4 regions of the Streptomyces sp. NPDC028314 genome follow, and region 2 is predicted to be linked to each of the others. Evidence: riboswitches for the same ligand, from Rfam matches in the RefSeq annotation. Region 2 holds a riboswitch; each other region holds the start of a gene.
What was found. Region 2 has a riboswitch for cobalamin ahead of ACZ4TG_RS03685 (prenyltransferase/squalene oxidase repeat-containing protein). Riboswitches for the same ligand answer to the same signal wherever they lie in the genome.
Positions count from the first base shown of each region.

Region 1: it holds a riboswitch for cobalamin, as region 2 does, so the genes downstream of both, ACZ4TG_RS27195 (ribonucleoside-diphosphate reductase subunit alpha) here and ACZ4TG_RS03685 (prenyltransferase/squalene oxidase repeat-containing protein) in region 2, are expected to answer to the same signal.
Region 3: it holds a riboswitch for cobalamin, as region 2 does, so the genes downstream of both, cobN (cobaltochelatase subunit CobN) here and ACZ4TG_RS03685 (prenyltransferase/squalene oxidase repeat-containing protein) in region 2, are expected to answer to the same signal.
Region 4: it holds a riboswitch for cobalamin, as region 2 does, so the genes downstream of both, ACZ4TG_RS14675 (energy-coupling factor ABC transporter permease) here and ACZ4TG_RS03685 (prenyltransferase/squalene oxidase repeat-containing protein) in region 2, are expected to answer to the same signal.

Region 1 covers NZ_JBVHTP010000012.1:262,240-266,421, reverse strand. The annotation lists gene ACZ4TG_RS27210 (carbon starvation CstA family protein) at 1-621, shown strand, start outside; gene ACZ4TG_RS27205 (YbdD/YjiX family protein) at 636-833, shown strand; gene ACZ4TG_RS27200 (GNAT family N-acetyltransferase) at 922-1,419, shown strand; cobalamin riboswitch at 1,467-1,594, shown strand; gene ACZ4TG_RS27195 (ribonucleoside-diphosphate reductase subunit alpha) at 1,762-4,176, shown strand; gene ACZ4TG_RS27190 (ribonucleotide-diphosphate reductase subunit beta) at 4,176-4,182, shown strand, end outside.
Region 2 covers NZ_JBVHTP010000001.1:816,907-821,088, forward strand. The annotation lists gene ACZ4TG_RS03680 (crotonase/enoyl-CoA hydratase family protein) at 195-1,004, shown strand; gene ACZ4TG_RS03685 (prenyltransferase/squalene oxidase repeat-containing protein) at 1,194-2,606, opposite strand; cobalamin riboswitch at 2,720-2,848, opposite strand; cobalamin riboswitch at 2,923-3,055, shown strand; gene ACZ4TG_RS03690 (prenyltransferase/squalene oxidase repeat-containing protein) at 3,164-4,182, shown strand, end outside.
Region 3 covers NZ_JBVHTP010000025.1:34,062-38,243, forward strand. The annotation lists gene ACZ4TG_RS37200 (precorrin-2 C(20)-methyltransferase) at 1-176, opposite strand, end outside; gene ACZ4TG_RS37205 (precorrin-8X methylmutase) at 173-805, opposite strand; gene cobG (precorrin-3B synthase) at 825-2,126, opposite strand; cobalamin riboswitch at 2,452-2,578, shown strand; gene cobN (cobaltochelatase subunit CobN) at 2,618-4,182, shown strand, end outside.
Region 4 covers NZ_JBVHTP010000005.1:265,238-269,419, reverse strand. The annotation lists gene cbiQ (cobalt ECF transporter T component CbiQ) at 1-692, opposite strand, end outside; gene ACZ4TG_RS14680 (energy-coupling factor ABC transporter substrate-binding protein) at 696-1,025, opposite strand; gene ACZ4TG_RS14675 (energy-coupling factor ABC transporter permease) at 1,034-1,732, opposite strand; cobalamin riboswitch at 1,762-1,958, opposite strand; gene ACZ4TG_RS14670 (flavodoxin family protein) at 2,038-2,751, shown strand; gene ACZ4TG_RS14665 (AMIN-like domain-containing (lipo)protein) at 2,954-3,457, opposite strand; gene ACZ4TG_RS14660 (SsgA family sporulation/cell division regulator) at 3,602-4,009, opposite strand.

The DNA.
Region 1 (4,182 bases), on a different contig from region 2:
GGCGTGTGGATCGCGAGCGCGGTCGTCGTGGGCGGCTGGGGCTACTTCCTGTGGGTCGGCGTCAGCGACCCGCTGGGCGGCATCAACCAGCTCTTCCCGCTGTTCGGCATCGCGAACCAGCTCCTGGCCGCGGTCGCCCTGGCCGTCTGCACCACGCTCCTGGTCAAGTCGGGCCGGCTCAAGTGGGCCTGGGTGACGGGCGTCCCGCTCGCCTGGGACGTGGCGGTCACGCTCACCGCCAGCTACCAGAAGGTCTTCTCCGACAACCCGAAGATCGGCTTCTTCGCGCAGCGCGACCTGTACCAGGACGGCATCGACGCCGGGAAGGTACTCAAGCCCGCCAAGAACCTGGACGAGATGCACACCGTGGTCACCAACGCCACGGTGGACGGCGTGCTGTCGGTGCTGTTCGCGGTCCTGATCATCATCGTGCTGCTGGACGCGGCCCGGACCTGTTTCAAGGCCGTCCGCGACCCGGCGTCGACCACCCTCACCGAAGTCCCCTGGAGCGAGTCGAAGATCATCGCCCCGGCCGGCCTGATAGCGACCACCGAGGAGCGGGCGGAACTCGCCGCCGCCGGACTCGACTCCGGCGGCGGCAAGGTCAAGGAACCGGTGTGACCGCCGCGACCGGCATGACGGCCGTCCGCGGGGCCCTGGCGAAGGCCCGGTTCTACGTACGCGAGTTCTCGGGCGAGGCCGCGTACGACCGCTACGTGGCCCACGCCCGCTCGCACGACCCGGACGCCCCGGTCCTGACCCGGCGCGCCTTCGAGCGGGCCCGTACGGACGCCCGCGAGGCCGACCCGCGGGAGGGCTTCCGCTGCTGCTGACCCCCTCCGGGGTCCCGACCGGGCCGCCGCACTTCCCCTCCGGGAAATGCGGCGGCCCTTCGCGTGGGGCTGGCGCACACTCGGTGGCATGGACATCGTGATCAGAGCGGCGGCCGCCGCCGAATACGAAGAGCTCGGCGAGATCACCGCCCGGGCCTACCTCGACGACGGCCTGCTGGACCGCAGCGAGGACGGCGGCTACCTGAACGTGCTGCGCGACGTCGCCGGCCGGGCCGGCGCCGCCGAGGTGCTCGTCGCGGAGTACGAGGGCGAGGTGCTCGGCGGAGTGACCTTCGCCTCGAACACCAGCCCGCTCGCCGACATCGCCGGGCCGGGCGAAGCGGAATTCCGGATGCTGGCCGTGGCCCGCGAGGCGCGCGGGCGCGGCGCAGGCGAGGCCCTGGTACGTGCCTGCATGGCCCGCGCGCGGGCCCTGGAGGGCGTGACGCACCTGGTGTTGTCCACCCAGACCTCGATGTCGGCGGCGCACCGGATCTACGAGCGGCTCGGCTTCACCCGAACACCAGACCGAGACTGGGCCCCGATCCCGGGCCTGACGCTCCTCACCTACCGCTTGGAGCTGTAACCACGCCGACACAACATGTGGGGGGTCACTCATCAACCCGCCCCCACATGTATGCTCGTGCTCGCTGTCGTCGCAGGGGAATCCGGTGCGAATCCGGAACTGTCCCGCAACGGTATGAACTGCACCCATTGGTGCATAGCCAAGTCCGAGGACCTGCCGCCAGCGCGCCCGGCTCGACCGAACCGGGTGCAGACACGTCCGGGCCTCGCGGTTGGGCCGGTGGACGCCATGCGGTGCACGTACCGCCTGCCCTGTCCGGGCCGGATCGTGCGCAGGTCCGCATGCGCCCGCTCGCGCCATCGCCGTCGGTGATCCGGAGCCGAGCAAGGGAGAGCTCCCCCCGTGACCATCGCGCCCTCCGCACCGCGCGCCGAGTCCGTTCCGTCCGAGACCTCGATCGAGGCTGCGATCACGTCCGGGGGACCTGGGGCCGCGCTGCTGCGCACCCTGACCGAGCTGACGGCCGACCTTCCCGACACCGACCCCGGCCGCGTCGCCGCCGCCGCACTGCGCGGCCGCAGCTCCACCTCCGACGAGGCCGAACTGCGCGGGCTGGCCACCGAGGCCGCCGCCGGGCTGATCTCCGAGGACCCGGCGTACTCCCGGCTCGCCGCGCGCCTGCTGACGCTCGCCGTCCGCGACGAGGCCGCCGGCCAGGGGTCCACCTCCTTCTCCGCCTCCGTCGAGGTCGGCCACCGCGAGGGCCTGATCGCCGACCGCACCGCCGAGTTCGTGGCGACCCACGCGGCCCGCCTGGACGCGCTGGTCGAGCACACCCTCGCCGAGGGCGCGGACGACCGCTTCGGCTTCTTCGGCCTGCGCACCCTGCACAGCCGCTACCTGCTGCGCCACCCGATCACCCGTCAGGTCATCGAGACCCCGCAGTACTTCATGCTGCGCGTGGCCTGCGGCCTCGCCGAGAACGACACCGTCCAGGCCGTCGAGGAAGTCGCTTCCCTCTACCGGCTGATGAGCCGCCTCGACTACCTGCCGTCCTCCCCCACGCTCTTCAACTCCGGCACCCGCCACCCGCAGATGTCCTCCTGCTACCTGCTGGACTCCCCGCTGGACGAGCTCGACTCGATCTACGACCGCTACCACCAGGTCGCCCGCCTGTCCAAGCACGCCGGCGGCATCGGTCTCTCGTACTCGCGCATCCGCGCCCGCGGCTCCCTGATCCGCGGCACCAACGGCCACTCCAACGGCATCGTGCCGTTCCTGAAGACCCTCGACGCCTCCGTCGCCGCCGTGAACCAGGGCGGCCGCCGCAAGGGCGCCGCCGCCGTCTACCTGGAGACCTGGCACGCGGACATCGAGGAGTTCCTGGAGCTCCGCGACAACACCGGCGAGGACCAGCGCCGTACGCACAACCTGAACCTCGCCCACTGGGTGCCCGACGAGTTCATGCGCCGCGTGAACGCCGACGCCGACTGGTCGCTGTTCTCCCCCGCCGACGTCCCCGAGCTGGTCGACCTGTGGGGCGACGAGTTCGACGCCGCCTACCGCAAGGCCGAGGCGGGCGGGCTGGCCCGCAAGACCATGCCCGCGCGCGACCTGTACGGCCGGATGATGCGCACCCTCGCGCAGACCGGCCAGGGCTGGATGACCTTCAAGGACGCCTCCAACCGCACGGCGAACCAGACCGCCGAGCCGGGCACCGTCGTCCACTCCTCCAACCTCTGCACCGAGATCATCGAGGTCACCAACGACGGCGAGACCGCCGTCTGCAACCTCGGCTCGGTCAACCTCGGCGCCTTCGTCCTCGCCGAAACGGGCGAGATCGACTGGGAGCGGCTGGACGAGACCGTCCGCACCGCCGTCACCTTCCTCGACCGCGTGGTGGACATCAACTTCTACCCGACCGAGCAGGCCGGCCGCTCCAACGCCCGCTGGCGCCCGGTGGGCCTGGGCGCGATGGGCCTCCAGGACGTCTTCTTCCAGCTGAAGCTGCCCTTCGACTCCCCCGAGGCGAAGGCCCTGTCGACCAAGCTCTCCGAGCGCATCATGCTCGCCGCGTACGAGGCCTCCTGCGACCTCGCCGAGCGCAGCGGCCCGCTCCCCGCCTGGGAGCAGACCCGTACCGCCCGCGGTGTCCTGCACCCGGACCACTACGACGTCGAGCTGAACTGGCCGGAGCGCTGGGAGGCGCTGCGCGCCCGCGTCGCGAAGACCGGCATGCGCAACTCGCTGCTCCTCGCGATCGCCCCGACGGCGACGATCGCCTCGATCGCGGGCGTGTACGAGTGCATCGAGCCGCAGGTCTCCAACCTGTTCAAGCGCGAGACGCTGAGCGGTGAGTTCCTCCAGGTCAACGCCTACCTGGTGAACGAGCTCAAGCGCCTCGGCGTCTGGGACGCCCAGACCCGCGAGGCGCTGCGCGAGGCCAGCGGCTCCGTGCAGGGCTTCGGCTGGATCCCGGCCGAGGTGCGCGAGCTGTACCGCACGGCGTGGGAGATCCCGCAGCGCGGTCTGATCGACATGGCGGCGGCCCGTACGCCGTTCCTCGACCAGTCGCAGTCGCTGAACCTGTTCCTGGAGACGCCGACCATCGGGAAGCTGTCCTCGATGTACGCGTACGCCTGGAAGCAGGGTCTGAAGACCACCTACTACCTGCGCTCCCGCCCGGCGACGAAGATCGCCCGCGCCGCCTCCGGCAGCGCCGTCCCGGCGGCCGCCACGCCCCTCCCGCAGGCCGTCGACGCCGACGCTCTGGCCTGCTCCCTGGAAAACCCCGAGTCCTGCGAGGCCTGCCAGTAATGAGCT
Region 2 (4,182 bases):
AGAGGCAGTTGCGGGAACCTTTCAGCGGCAGGGCGGCAGCCCGGGGCGGGGTCGTGGTCCGTGATCGCGCACGCCACGACGGAGCCCCGGCCGTCGGGCCGGACGCCGTTCGATGAGCGCGTTCCGGAACGACACCGCGATGAGCCCTCCTCGCCGCTCTGGCCGTCGGGCCGCGGACACGTGAGAATGCCGCCATGACCGACATCCCGGCGGCACCGGAAGAACAGGGCGGCGCGCCCTCCGTCCGCGTCGAGCGTGACGGGCCCGTGACGACCGTGGTGTTGTCGCGGCCCGCCGCGCGGAACGCGGTGGACGGGCCGACGGCCAGGCAACTGGCCGATGCATTCAGGGAGTTCGAGGCGGACGACGACGCCTCGGTCGCGGTGCTGTGGGGCGAGGGCGGTACGTTCTGCGCGGGCGCCGACCTCAAGGCCGTCGGCACCGAACGCGGAAACCGCGTGGAGCCCGACGGCGACGGCCCGATGGGGCCGACCCGGTTGCGCCTGACCAAGCCGGTCATCGCGGCCGTCACCGGCCATGCCGTGGCCGGCGGACTCGAACTGGCCCTGTGGTGCGACCTGCGCGTGGTCGAGGAGGACGCGGTCCTCGGGGTGTTCTGCCGCCGGTGGGGGGTGCCGCTGATCGACGGCGGCACGGTCCGGCTGCCCCGGCTGATCGGCGAGAGCCGCGCCATGGACCTGATCCTGACCGGCCGGCCCGTTCCGGCCGCCGAGGCGTACGCGATCGGGCTCGCGAACCGTCTCGTACCGCCGGGGCGGGCCCGGCACGCGGCGGAGGAACTCGCGCGGGAGATCGCGGCGTTCCCGCAGCTGTGCCTGCGCCACGACCGGCTGTCCGTACGGGAGCAGCACGGGCTGGCGGAGCCCGAGGCGCTGGCCGCCGAGTTGCGGCACGGCATGGTGCCGCTGTCGGCCGGCGAGACCCTCTCGGGTGCCGCGCGCTTCGCGTCCGGGGCGGGACGGCACGGTTCCTTCCACGGCTGAGCCGTCCCCGGCCCGTCCAGGGGGCAGGTCCCGCCAAGCCGGGAGAAGTGGAAGACGGTCGCCCTGATCCGCCCCTCGGCGCGTACACCGGTCCCCCACAGCGGCCGCTGCCGCGGGCGCTCTGACGGCCGGTGCGATCCGAGGCCGGGTGCGGGGCCCGGCGTACGGGGCCCCGCACCCGGAACGGGATCAGGCGCCCCAGCGCAGGGCGATCGTGTCACCCACGTTGATGACCTTCTCGCGCAGCGCACCGGCGAAGGCCGAGCCGTCGACGCTGACCTTCCAGGTGTTCGAGCCGCTGTTGGCCTTGCCGTTGACGGTGGTGATCGTCCCGGTGCCGGAGGACGGGGTCACGCCGGTGACGCAGCCCGACGGGGTGGCGGCGCCGGTCGCGGCGGCCAGTACGTCACCGAGGGTGGTGGTCGTACCGGTCGGGGTGAAGGCCACCGAGCACACCTTGAGGTTGCCCGCGCCGTCGTCGACGCTCAGCGCCAGCTTCGTGGCGGTGCCGGCGGTGAAGGCGGACTGGGCGACCCACTGCGGGGCCCCGGCGGTGACCGGGACCGGCGGGGCCGTGGTGAAGCCGCCGCCGGCGACGGCGCGCAGGGCGTCGATGGAGGAGTAGGCGGACGGGCTGGTGTCGGAGGGCTTGTACTTGAAGCCGCCCGCCGGGTTGTACTGGTTGGCGATCAGGAAGTCGACGGGGGTCTTGCCGAGTCCGGTGAGGAAGTCACCGGACTGCGGGTTGAAGCCGCAGGCGTTGAGGCCGGCGACGCCCCAGCCGTTGGAGCTGGTGTTGACCCCGTAGAGGGAGTTGAAGGCACCGCTGTTGGCGACCAGCGTGCTCTTGAGGAAGTTCTTGGCCTGGACGACGTCCGCGTCGGTGTTGGGGACTCCGGAGGCGCAGAGGGCGGCCATGGCGGCGCCGGTCATGTCGACGTCGCCCGCGGAGTTCAGGACGGTGGGGTTGCCCTCGGCCTTCTGGTAGGTCCAGCCGCCGTCCACGTGCTGGTTGGCGCGGATACGGGTGACCATCGAGTCGGTCAGGGCCTGGGGGATGCGGCTGCCGCCGGCCTGGGTCTTGGCTCCGCCCAGCGAAAGGGCCGCGAAAACGGTGCCGTTGAAGTTCCCGGACGGGCCGAAGTAGCCCGCCTCGGCCGTCTGCCAGTAGGAGTAGATGTTCGCCACGAGGTTGCGCGAGGCCGAGACGCGGGCCGGGTCGATGCCGGCCGCGTACGCGTTGAGGGTGCCGCGCTCGTAGTCCGTGACCACCGGGGAGGCCTGCGGCCAGCCCGCCGTCGACAACAGGTTGCGGTAGACGGTGCGGGCGTTCTTCGTCGTGTCGCCGCCGGGCACCACGTCGACGACGGCCGTACCGGCCGCGGCGAAGGCGCTGAACGCCCACTCGTTGGACAGCCCGGAGCCGGCGTACGAACCGTCCGCCGCCTGGAGCGACTTGAGGTAGGCGACACCGTTCGTCTTGGACGTGGCGATCTGCGCGGGGCTGGAGGTCGCGAAGGCGGGCAGCGCGGTGAGGGCGAAGGCGCCCAGCACGGCGGGCACCGCGAGCGCGAGGCGGCGGGAGGTACGGGGACGGGACATGGCCTGCTCCTGGAATCGGCGGACGCCAGCCGCTCCCCGCGCCGGGCAGCCGTGCGCGAGCACGGCCGGGCATGCCGGGGGGCCGCCGTCCGGAACGCGTGGTACGGCTTCCTGTACTGCATCGCCGTATGGGCATTCGGGCTCGGAGACGGCCCCCGCCGTCCCACACCGCTGCGCGTCAGCTCCGGCTTCGCACCGGATTCCCCCATGTGGCAGCGCAGGACGCTACCCGAGTGATCAAGGGTCCGCCAGCGTCCCGGCGAACCCTCGGGCGGGGACGGGCCGATGAGATGCACGCCACCTTGACGCCCTCACGGGATCCGTGTTGCACTCCGGCTGATAAGTACTCAGCACCAGGGGAAGCCGGTCGAAGTCCGGCGCTGACCCGCAACCGTAGGCCCGGAGCGATCCGGGCGAGTCGGAATGCCTGGCGCAGTGTCATGAAACGAAGAACGCCGTCGCGGACTACGGCGTGGTCGTCCCGCCTCCCCACGGCACCGCCGTGCGGGGGCTCCTCGCCACGTTTCCGGTCCCGTACGGCAGAGACGAGGGCCGCGGTGGGGACCGAACAACAGGCGAAACGGCAGTCGGGGACGAGACGGCGGTTCTTCTCCCTCGTGACCGCGTCCTTCCTGACGCTCGGTGCGGGCGTGGCCTTCCTCACGGTTCCCTCGTCCGCCAATGCCGATCCGATCGAGCAGTGCACGGCCACCACCGGCGCCATCGTCGCCGTGGACTTCGGCCCCTTCGGCGGCAAGGTCGAGCGCGGCTGCGACACCACCCCGACGACCGGCTACGAGCTGCTGCACACGGGCGGCTTCACCACCACCGGCACCGTCCACGACGGTGACGGGTTCATCTGCCGCATAGGCAACGGCTCCTTCAACACCGGTACGCAGTACCCCACTCCGGACAAGGAGGACTGCGTGCTCACCCCGCAGGCCACCGCGTACTGGTCGTACTGGATCGCATCCCCCGGTCAGAAGAACTGGACCTACAGCCCGCTCGGCGCCATGGCGCGCACCCCGAAGCCCGGCGACGTGGACGCCTGGGTCTACGGCGGCACCGACATCGGCGGCACCTCGGGCAAGCCCGCCTTCTCCCCCGACGACGTGCGCGCCGGGGGCAGTGCCCCCTCGCCGGACCCGACCGGACCGACGGGACCCCCGACGGTGCCTCCGGGCGCGGTCGACGTTCCCGCCGCCACCCGCTGGCTCGCCGGACAGCTGACGGACGGGGAGCGCGTCGTCGACGAGGGTGCCACGACCCCGAACCACCTGTTCACGACGGAGGTCGTCTACGCCCTGGCCGGCGCCGATCCCAAGAGCCCGGCCGCCCGGAAGGCCGCCGACTTCCTCGCCACGCCCGCGCAGACGGACGCGTACGCCTACCCGGCCGGCAAGGACGGGATCCCCGACGCCACCGCCGCCGCGCGCCTCGCGCTCGTCGCCGAGGCCACCGGGAAGGATCCCCGCGCCTTCGGCGGCCACGACCTGCTCGGGGACCTCGTCACGTACGTGTGTCCCAGGGACATCGGCGACGGCGAGACGGTCGAAGGCTGCCTCACCAAGGGCGA
Region 3 (4,182 bases), on a different contig from region 2:
CGCAGGTGCTTCGCGGCGATCGAGCGGGCGATGGAGCGGCCGTGGCGGGCCGAGTGGTACGCGACGACGTCCGCCTCCGCGATCACCTCGACGGCGCGCAGGGTCATCAGGGACGGGTCGCCGGGACCGAGCCCGACCCCGTAGAGCTTGCCCGCAGTCCTCGCTTCGGCGCTCATTCGGCCACGCTCGCAATGGCGTTGACGGCCGCCGCGGCGATCGCGCTGCCGCCGCGCCGGCCCCGGACGATCAGGTGGTCGAGCCCCGAGGAGTGCGCGGCGAGCGCGTCCTTGGACTCGGCCGCGCCGATGAAGCCGACGGGGACGCCGATGACGGCGGCGGGGCGCGGGGCACCCTCCTCGATCATCTCCAGCAGCCGGAACAGCGCGGTCGGGGCGTTGCCCACGGCGATCACCGAGCCCTCCAGCAGGCCCCGGTCGCGCCAGACTTCGAGCGCGGCGGCGCTGCGCGTGGTGCCCATCTTCGCGGCGAGCTCCGGCACGGCCGGGTCGGAGAGGGTGCAGACGACCTCGTTGCCGGCCGGCAGCCGCTTGCGGGTGACCCCGCTGGCGACCATCTGTACGTCGCAGAGGACGGGCGCGCCGGCCTCCAGGGCGGCGCGCGCCCGCAGTACGACCTCCGGGGTGTAGCCCAGGTCCTGGGGCAGGTCGGTCATCCCGCAGGCGTGGATCATGCGCACCGCGACCTGGGCGACCGATGCGGGCAGCCCGGAGAGATCCGCCTCGGCGCGGATCGTGGCAAAGGACTGGCGGTAGATGGCCGCGCCGTCCTTCTCGTACTCAAACACGGTGCACTCGCTCATTTCTTCACTGCGGTTCGGGGGCTTCGGGGGTCTGACGGGCGGCCGCGAGGGCCTGTGCAAGTTCGGTGGCCGGTACGTCCTGCCGTACGGGGCGGCCCGGTGCGGCGACCCGGTACCCGGCCGGGGTGGCGACCAGGTCCACCCAGGCGGCGCCGCGCGGATGCCCGCAGCGCCGCTCGCAGCCTGACCAGTGCACGGGCAGCGGCCCGCGCGCCCGCTCCGCGACGGCCCGCGCGTCGGCGCGCACGTCCGCGAGGGACTTGGCGCAACCGGGCCGTCCCGTACAGGCGGTGACGGTCTCCCAGGGGCTGTCCGGGGCGGTGACCAGCCCGGCGCCCTCGATGCGGTCCGCGCCGGGGGCCGGCCGCCGGGCATCGGCCGAGGGCAGCACGACGCTGCGCCACGGGGTGACGCGCAGCTCGCCGCGCCCCTCGCCGGCCACCTCCGCGAGGACCCGCCACTGGGCGGAGCTCAGCCGTCCCAGCGGCGGCAGTACGCACAGGGCCGCGCGGCCGCCGGCGCCCCCCGGCCGGGGCGGGGGCGCGTACGGCCAGGCCACCTCGCCACAGGGCTCGGCCGCGATCCCGGCGGCTTCGAGCCGCCGGGCGAACTCCGCCGCCTCCAGGGGGTGTTCGGGGGGCAGTTCGGACACCCGCCAGGCGCGGGTGCCGGCCGCCTCGGCGGTGTCGAGGAAGTATCCGGCGGCCAGCAGCGCCGCCCGGGGGGCGTCCGCCGCCGCCAGCTCCACGGCGTCGGCGGCCCGGCCCAGGCGGACCAGCGCCCGGCCGTCCGGCCTGCCGAGCACGGTCACGTCGGGGCCCAGCGCGGCCACGTCGCCGCGCCCGTCGTCGAAGGCGAACAGGAACCGCCCGGACAGGGCGGTCGCCCGGGAGCCGGCGCACAGCAGCCGGTCGAACTCCACGGCCCAGGGCAGCACGTCGGGCCGGGCAGGGCCCTCCAGTCCGGACAGCGGGGTCGCCACGATGTTCCGTACCCGCTCGTGGCCCGGCGCGGGCAGCAGGCCCGCCGCGTCCAGCAGCTCCGCCAGCGCACCGCCGCAGCCGTCCGCGAGCCCGCGGAGCTGGACGTTGCCGCGCGAGGTCAGCTCCAGGTGCCCGTCCCCGAACCGGTCGGCGGCGAGCGCCAGCGCGTCCGCCTGGCCGGCCGTGAGCAGGCCCGCCGGAATCCGGACCCGCGCCAGGAACCCGTCGTCCGCCGCATGCAGCCGCAGCGCGCCGGGGCAGGCGTCGCCACGGTCCCGTATGACGGGTTCGTCCCGCGATGCGTCGGAGGGGGGCGTGGGCATGGCCGCGAGCATACCCACCATTACGACGCCCCGACCTGTGTCCGTCACCACCCCGCCCAGCCCCACCAGGCACATCCACCCCCGCCGGACACATCCAACCCCGCCAGGCACATCCAACCCCGCCAGGCACCTCCAGCCTCGCCGGCGTTTGAGGCGCGGGGTCCGGGGCAGAGCCCCGGCAACGGCGCCGCACCCGGCAACCCACCACCCCGAGCCAGCGCAGCATCACGGCAGAGCCCCGGCAACGGCGCCGCGCCCAACCGCCCACCCCACCCCGCCGAGCCAGCGCAGCGCCACGGCCGCCTAGGATGACCTTTCGGCAGGCCAAACGGCCCGCCGTCGCCGAGGACGGCGACATGGGAGGAAGCCCGGTGAGATTCCGGCGCGGTCCCGCCACTGTGAACCCCGCGGAGCGATCGGCGGGGTGAGTCAGGAACTCCCGCTGTCCTCACTGCCCGGGGCGCGGAAACCCCGAGGAAGGCTGCCGCCGCATGATCCTGCTGCTGTCGACGTCCGACACCGATCTGCTCAGCGCCCGCGCCGCGGACGGCCCCGTCCCATACCGGTTCGCGAACCCCTCCCGCCTTCCCCTGGACGACCTGCCCGGCCTCCTGGAGGGGGCCGACCTGGTCGTCGTACGCCTCCTGGGCGGCCTGCGCGCCTGGCAGGACGGCCTCGACCTGCTGCTGGCCCCCGGCCAGCACCGCCCGGTCGTGGTGCTGACCGGCGAACAGGCCCCGGACGCCCAGCTGATGGAGGCCTCGACCGTCCCGATCGGCATCGCCGCCGAGGCACACGGCTACCTCGCGCACGGCGGCCCGGCCAACCTGGACCAGCTGGCGCGGTTCCTCTCCGACACCGTCCTGCTCACCGGACACGGCTTCGAGCCCCCGGCCGCGGCCCCCACCTGGGGCCCGCTGGAGCGCACCCCGCAGCGGACCGAGGGCCCGCGGATCGCGGTGCTCTACTACCGCGCCCACCAGATGAGCGGCAACACCGGCTTCGTGCACGCCCTCTGCGAGGCCGTCGAGGCCCAGGAGGCCCAGGCGGTCCCCCTGTACGTCTCCTCCCTGCGCACGCCGGAGCCGGAGCTGATCGCCGAGCTGGAGTCCGCGGACGCCATCGTCACCACCGTCCTCGCGGCGGGCGGCACCCGCCCCGCGACGGCCTCGGCCGGCGGCGACGACGAGTCCTGGGACGCGGGGGCGCTCGCCGCGCTCGGCGTGCCGATCCTCCAGGCCCTGTGCCTGACCGGCTCCCGCAGCGCCTGGGAGGAGAACGACGAGGGCCTGTCCCCGCTCGACGCCGCCACCCAGGTCGCGGTGCCGGAGTTCGACGGCCGGCTGATCACCGTCCCGTTCTCCTTCAAGGAGCTCGACGAGGACGGCCTGCCCGCCTACGTGGCGGACCCCGAGCGGGCCGCGCGGGTCGCGGGGATCGCCGTACGCCACGCCCGGCTGCGGCACATCGAGCGCCGGGACAAGAAGATCGCGCTGGTCCTGTCGGCCTACCCGACCAAGCACTCCCGCATCGGCAACGCGGTCGGCCTCGACACCCCCGCAAGCGCCGTGGAACTGCTGCGCACCCTCATCGCGGGCGGCTACGACTTCGGCCCCGTCGAGGAGATCCCGGGCCTGGTCTCCGGTGACGGCGACGAGCTGATCCGCGCCCTGATCGAGGCCGGCGGCCACGACCAGGACTGGCTCACCGAGGAGCAGCTCGCCCGCAACCCCGTCCGCATCCCGGCCGCCGACTACAAGCGGTGGTACGGGCAGCTTCCCGCGGAGCTGCGCGAGCAGGTCGAGGAGCACTGGGGCGAGGCGCCGGGCAACATGTTCGTCGACCGCTCGGCCAACCCCGAGGGCGACATCGTCCTGGCGGCGCTGCGCCGCGGGAACCTGCTCATCCTGATCCAGCCGCCGCGCGGCTTCGGCGAGAACCCGATCGCGATCTACCACGACCCGGACCTGCCGCCCTCGCACCACTACCTGGCCGCGTACCGCTGGATCCAGGCCCGCGCCGAGGACGGCGGCTTCGGCGCCGACGCGATGATCCA
Region 4 (4,182 bases), on a different contig from region 2:
CCCGACGCGGCCAGGAACCGCCAGGACAGCGCCGCCTCGGGCACCAGCACCCGCAGCGTGCCGTCGTAGCCGCGGCCCGCCAGCCCGTCCTGGAGCCGCGCCGCGCGGTCGAAGGCCCGTACGAAGGAGGTCGCCGCGAGCCCGGCCAGCGAACGCCACGCCGCGGCCCGGCCGGTGTGCCCGAGCCGGGCCGCCTGGGCCCGGCGGACCTGGGTCATCGAGTCCAGCAGCAGGAACCCGATCCGGTACATGACCAGGGCCACGTCGACCACCGGCGCCGGGACGCCGGCCCGGACCAGCCGGGGCAGGGCGTCCGACACCGGGGTGGTGAAGGCGAACAGCAGCACCCCGAGCGAGGCCGCCGAGGTGCGCAGCAGCAGTTCGGCGGCGTGCCGGGGCCCGTCGGGCGCCAGGGAGAGCGGCCCGGCCGGGCCGCCCACCGCGAACAGCAGCGGCAGGGCCCCGGTGAAGCAGAACCCCAGCGGGATCCGGAAGGCCCGCCACAGCTGCCGCCCGGCGACCCCGGCGGGCCCGAGCAGCACCGCGAGGGTGGCCGCCGCGACCAGCGGGCCGCCGGGCCAGGGCGGCAGGGCCACGGCCGTGACGGTCAGCCCGAATCCCAGCAGGGCCTTCTCCAGCGGATGGCGGCGGCGCCAGCGGCTGGAGTGCGCCGCCACGTCGATCGGCAGCACCGCCTACGACTCCGTGGTGTCGGCCGACCGGGCTTGGGCGAGACCCTGGCGGCGGCCCTTGCGGACGCCGAAGTAGTACGCGAGCACGCCCGCGCCGAGGGCCGCCTGGAGGGCGAACAGCGCCGACTCGACCTCCCCGGACGGGGGCTCGTACAGGGGGGAGAACCACGGCTCGTAGTCCGGCTTGAGCTCGGTGATGGCCGCCTCGGCCTGCGCGTCGGCGCCGGTGAACGGCTCCTCCTTGCCCTCGCCCAGCCCCAGCGCGATCGGGAGCACGGCCAGCGCCGCCACCAGGAGCAGCAGCAGGAGGTTGATCTTCGTGTTCTTGGTCATCCCGCTCATCAGACCGCCGCCTCCTGCTTGTTCCCGGTACGGGCGGTCAGCTTGGCGACCCCCAGCCGGACCAGGTCCGACTTGCTGGACTGCATCAGCAGCCGCATGACGAGGACCGTCAGCAGCCCCTCGCTCACCGCCAGCGGGATCTGCGTGACCGCGAAGATCCCCCCGAACTTCGCGAGGGCGCCGAGGAAGCCGGTGCCCGGGTCGGGGAAGGCCAGCGCCAGCTGGACGCTGGTCACGCAGTAGGTGACGAGGTCGGCGAAGAACGCGCCGAAGAACACCGTCACCATCAGGGGCAGGCCGGACTTCTTGAGCAGCCGGTAGACCCCGTAGCCCGCCCACGGCCCGGCGATCGCCATGGAGAAGGCGTTCGCCCCGAGGGTGGTGAGCCCGCCGTGGGCCAGCAGCAGCGCCTGGAAGAGCAGGGTGATCGTGCCGAGCACCGCCATGATGGGCGGCCGGAAGAGGATCGCCCCGAGTCCGGTGCCGGTGGGGTGGGAACAACTGCCCGTCACGGAAGGGATCTTCAGTGCGGACAGGACAAAAGTGAATGCTCCGGACGCACCGAGCAGCAGCGTGCTCTCGGGATTGGCCTTCACCTCGCGGGTGAGGGCGCGGACCCCGTGTATGACAAAGGGAGCGGACGCGGCGCCCCAGGCGACCGCGTGCAAGGGGGGCAGAAAGCCCTCGGCAATATGCATGAGTGGGGAGACCTCTCCAGCACCTCGTGGATGGACGACGCGCCCTGACCGGTCTCCTGGCTCACGGGTACTGATGCCCTGACTCCGCCTTCCCGGGGCCGTACGGTCTCCCGCGCGGGCCCAGTGGCTTCCCGCGAGGGAGTGGAGCCGGACTTCCCGATCACAGTGGCGAGGGCCGCACCGGTTTCCCACCGGTTTCCCGAACACCAAGGCCCGATGACCCTAGTCGGCCACGCGGACCGCTAACAACCCGACCGGTCGCGGCCGGCTGGCGGGCGGCGCCCGGCCGTGGGCAGGGTGGGGGAGTGGCCGACGACTACGACTACTCAGACCTCACCGCCGTCTACGTGAACTGCACGCTCAAGCGCTCACCCGAGACCAGCAACACCGAGGGCCTGATCGCCAGGAGCCGCGCGGTCATGGAAGCGGCCGGCGCCCGGACCTCCCTGATCCGGGCCGTCGACCACGACATCGCCACCGGTGTCTGGCCCGACATGACCGAGCACGGCTGGGAGAGCGACCAGTGGCCCGTGCTCTACAGCCAGATCATGGACGCCGACATCCTCGTGCTGTGCGGACCCATCTGGCTCGGTGACAACAGCTCCGTCATGAAACAGGTCATCGAGCGGCTCTACGCCTGCTCCTCGATTCTGAACGACCGCGGCCAGTACGCCTACTACGGGCGGGTCGGCGGCGCACTGATCACCGGCAACGAGGACGGCGTCAAACACTGCGCCATGAACATCCTCTACAGCCTCCAGCACCTCGGCTACGCCGTCCCGCCGCAGGCGGACGCGGGCTGGATCGGCGAGGCCGGACCGGGCCCCTCGTACCTCGACCCGGGTTCGGGCGGCCCCGAGAACGACTTCACCAACCGGAACACCACCTTCATGAGCTGGAACCTGATGCACCTGGCCGCCCTGCTCAAGCGGGCGGGCGGAATCCCCGCGCACGGGAACCAGCGCTCGCTGTGGGACGCCGGGTGCCGCTTCGACTTCCCGAACCCCGAGCACCGCTGAGGGCTGTCCCGGCGCTCAGGCCGGCACCTCCGCCAGCGCCGACTCCGGCTGCGCCGGCAACGGCAGCGCGTTCATCCGCCGGCAGCCGTCCAGCGCCTCCTCCAGCAGCGCCCGGGCCGCCGCCGCGTCCCGTCGGCCAGGGCGAGGCGCGCGGACGGCCCCACCGGGCCCGGGGCGTGCGACCCCCGGGCCCGGTGACCGGTCAGCAGGTGGCGGGATGCGGGAAGTCGACGACGAACCGCTCCGGCGCGTGCAGCACGGAGGTGTTGTACGTGGGCGGGGTGTCGAAGGCGGCGCCGAAGGTCACGTACCCCTCGAAGTCGCCCGTGTAGGCCAGGCCCTTGAGCTTGTTCAGGTAGATCTTCTGCAGCCGGGGTCCCTGGTAGACGTTCTGCCCCGCGTCGGTGTGCCCGGCGGCCGGGTGCAGGCGGATCTCCAGGAAGTACTTTCCGGCCAGCGGGACGGGCTTGCCCGACCCGTCGTAGATCAGCTCGGAAACGGGTGTGACGGTGACCGGGGGAGCGGATCCCTGAAGGTCGATGACGAGCCGGTCGTAGGTGCAGTGCCCGCCCCAGCGGGCGTTGGTGACCAGCGTGGTGGACAGGGTGCGGGTGGCGGCGGACGCCGGTGCGGCGAACGCGACGCCCGAGGCGAGCAGCGAGCCCGCGACGAGTGCGGTGAGCTGACGGCGACGTAGGTGGTTCATGACGTCCCCCCGATTCTCCAGAGACGGGGACAGCGGTTTCACAGGGGAAGACACCTCGCGGGCGCCGACGGTTGCACGGAATCCGGCACGAGTCTCACGACCGGGGTCCCCGCCCTCCGGAGCGGCCCCCGGCGCCGCCGGGCGTCACCGCGGCAGCAGGGCGCTCAGCTGGGCGTCGAGGTCGTAGTGGCGCGTCTCCTGCCCGCGCGGGACCAGCTCGACCATCCGGCGGCAGAGCTCCCGTACGTCCTTCGCGCGGGCGGAGATCACACAGCCGTGCTCGCCGGCGCGCAGGGCCAGGAAGACCCGCGGCTCGGTGCCGGCCCAGCGAGGCCACACCTGTATGTCGCCCTCGCCCGTGGCGCAGGTCTGACCGTCGAGCAGCAGGTCCCGGGAGAACACCCAGCGCGCGATGTGCACCCCCGCGCCCTCGAAGTCGACGCAGAGCTCGTAGGGCCGGTCCGAGCGGTACACGAAGGCCCCCCGCACCGGGACGGGGGCGGGCGAGGTCTCCAGCCGGAGCCGCAGGACACGGTGTTCCGTGGTGGCCATGGGGGGTTCGCCTCTCTGTCGGCGCGGGGCGTTCTTCGGCCCCCCTGATCAAGCTAGCCCACGTCCGGCCCCGCTCCCCGGGCCGAAGGTCCCGAGCCGGACGGGCCGCCCGGCCCCTCTTGCGCGGGGGCCGGAACGCGAGCGGGCCCGCCCTCCGGGGGGAGGGCGGGCCC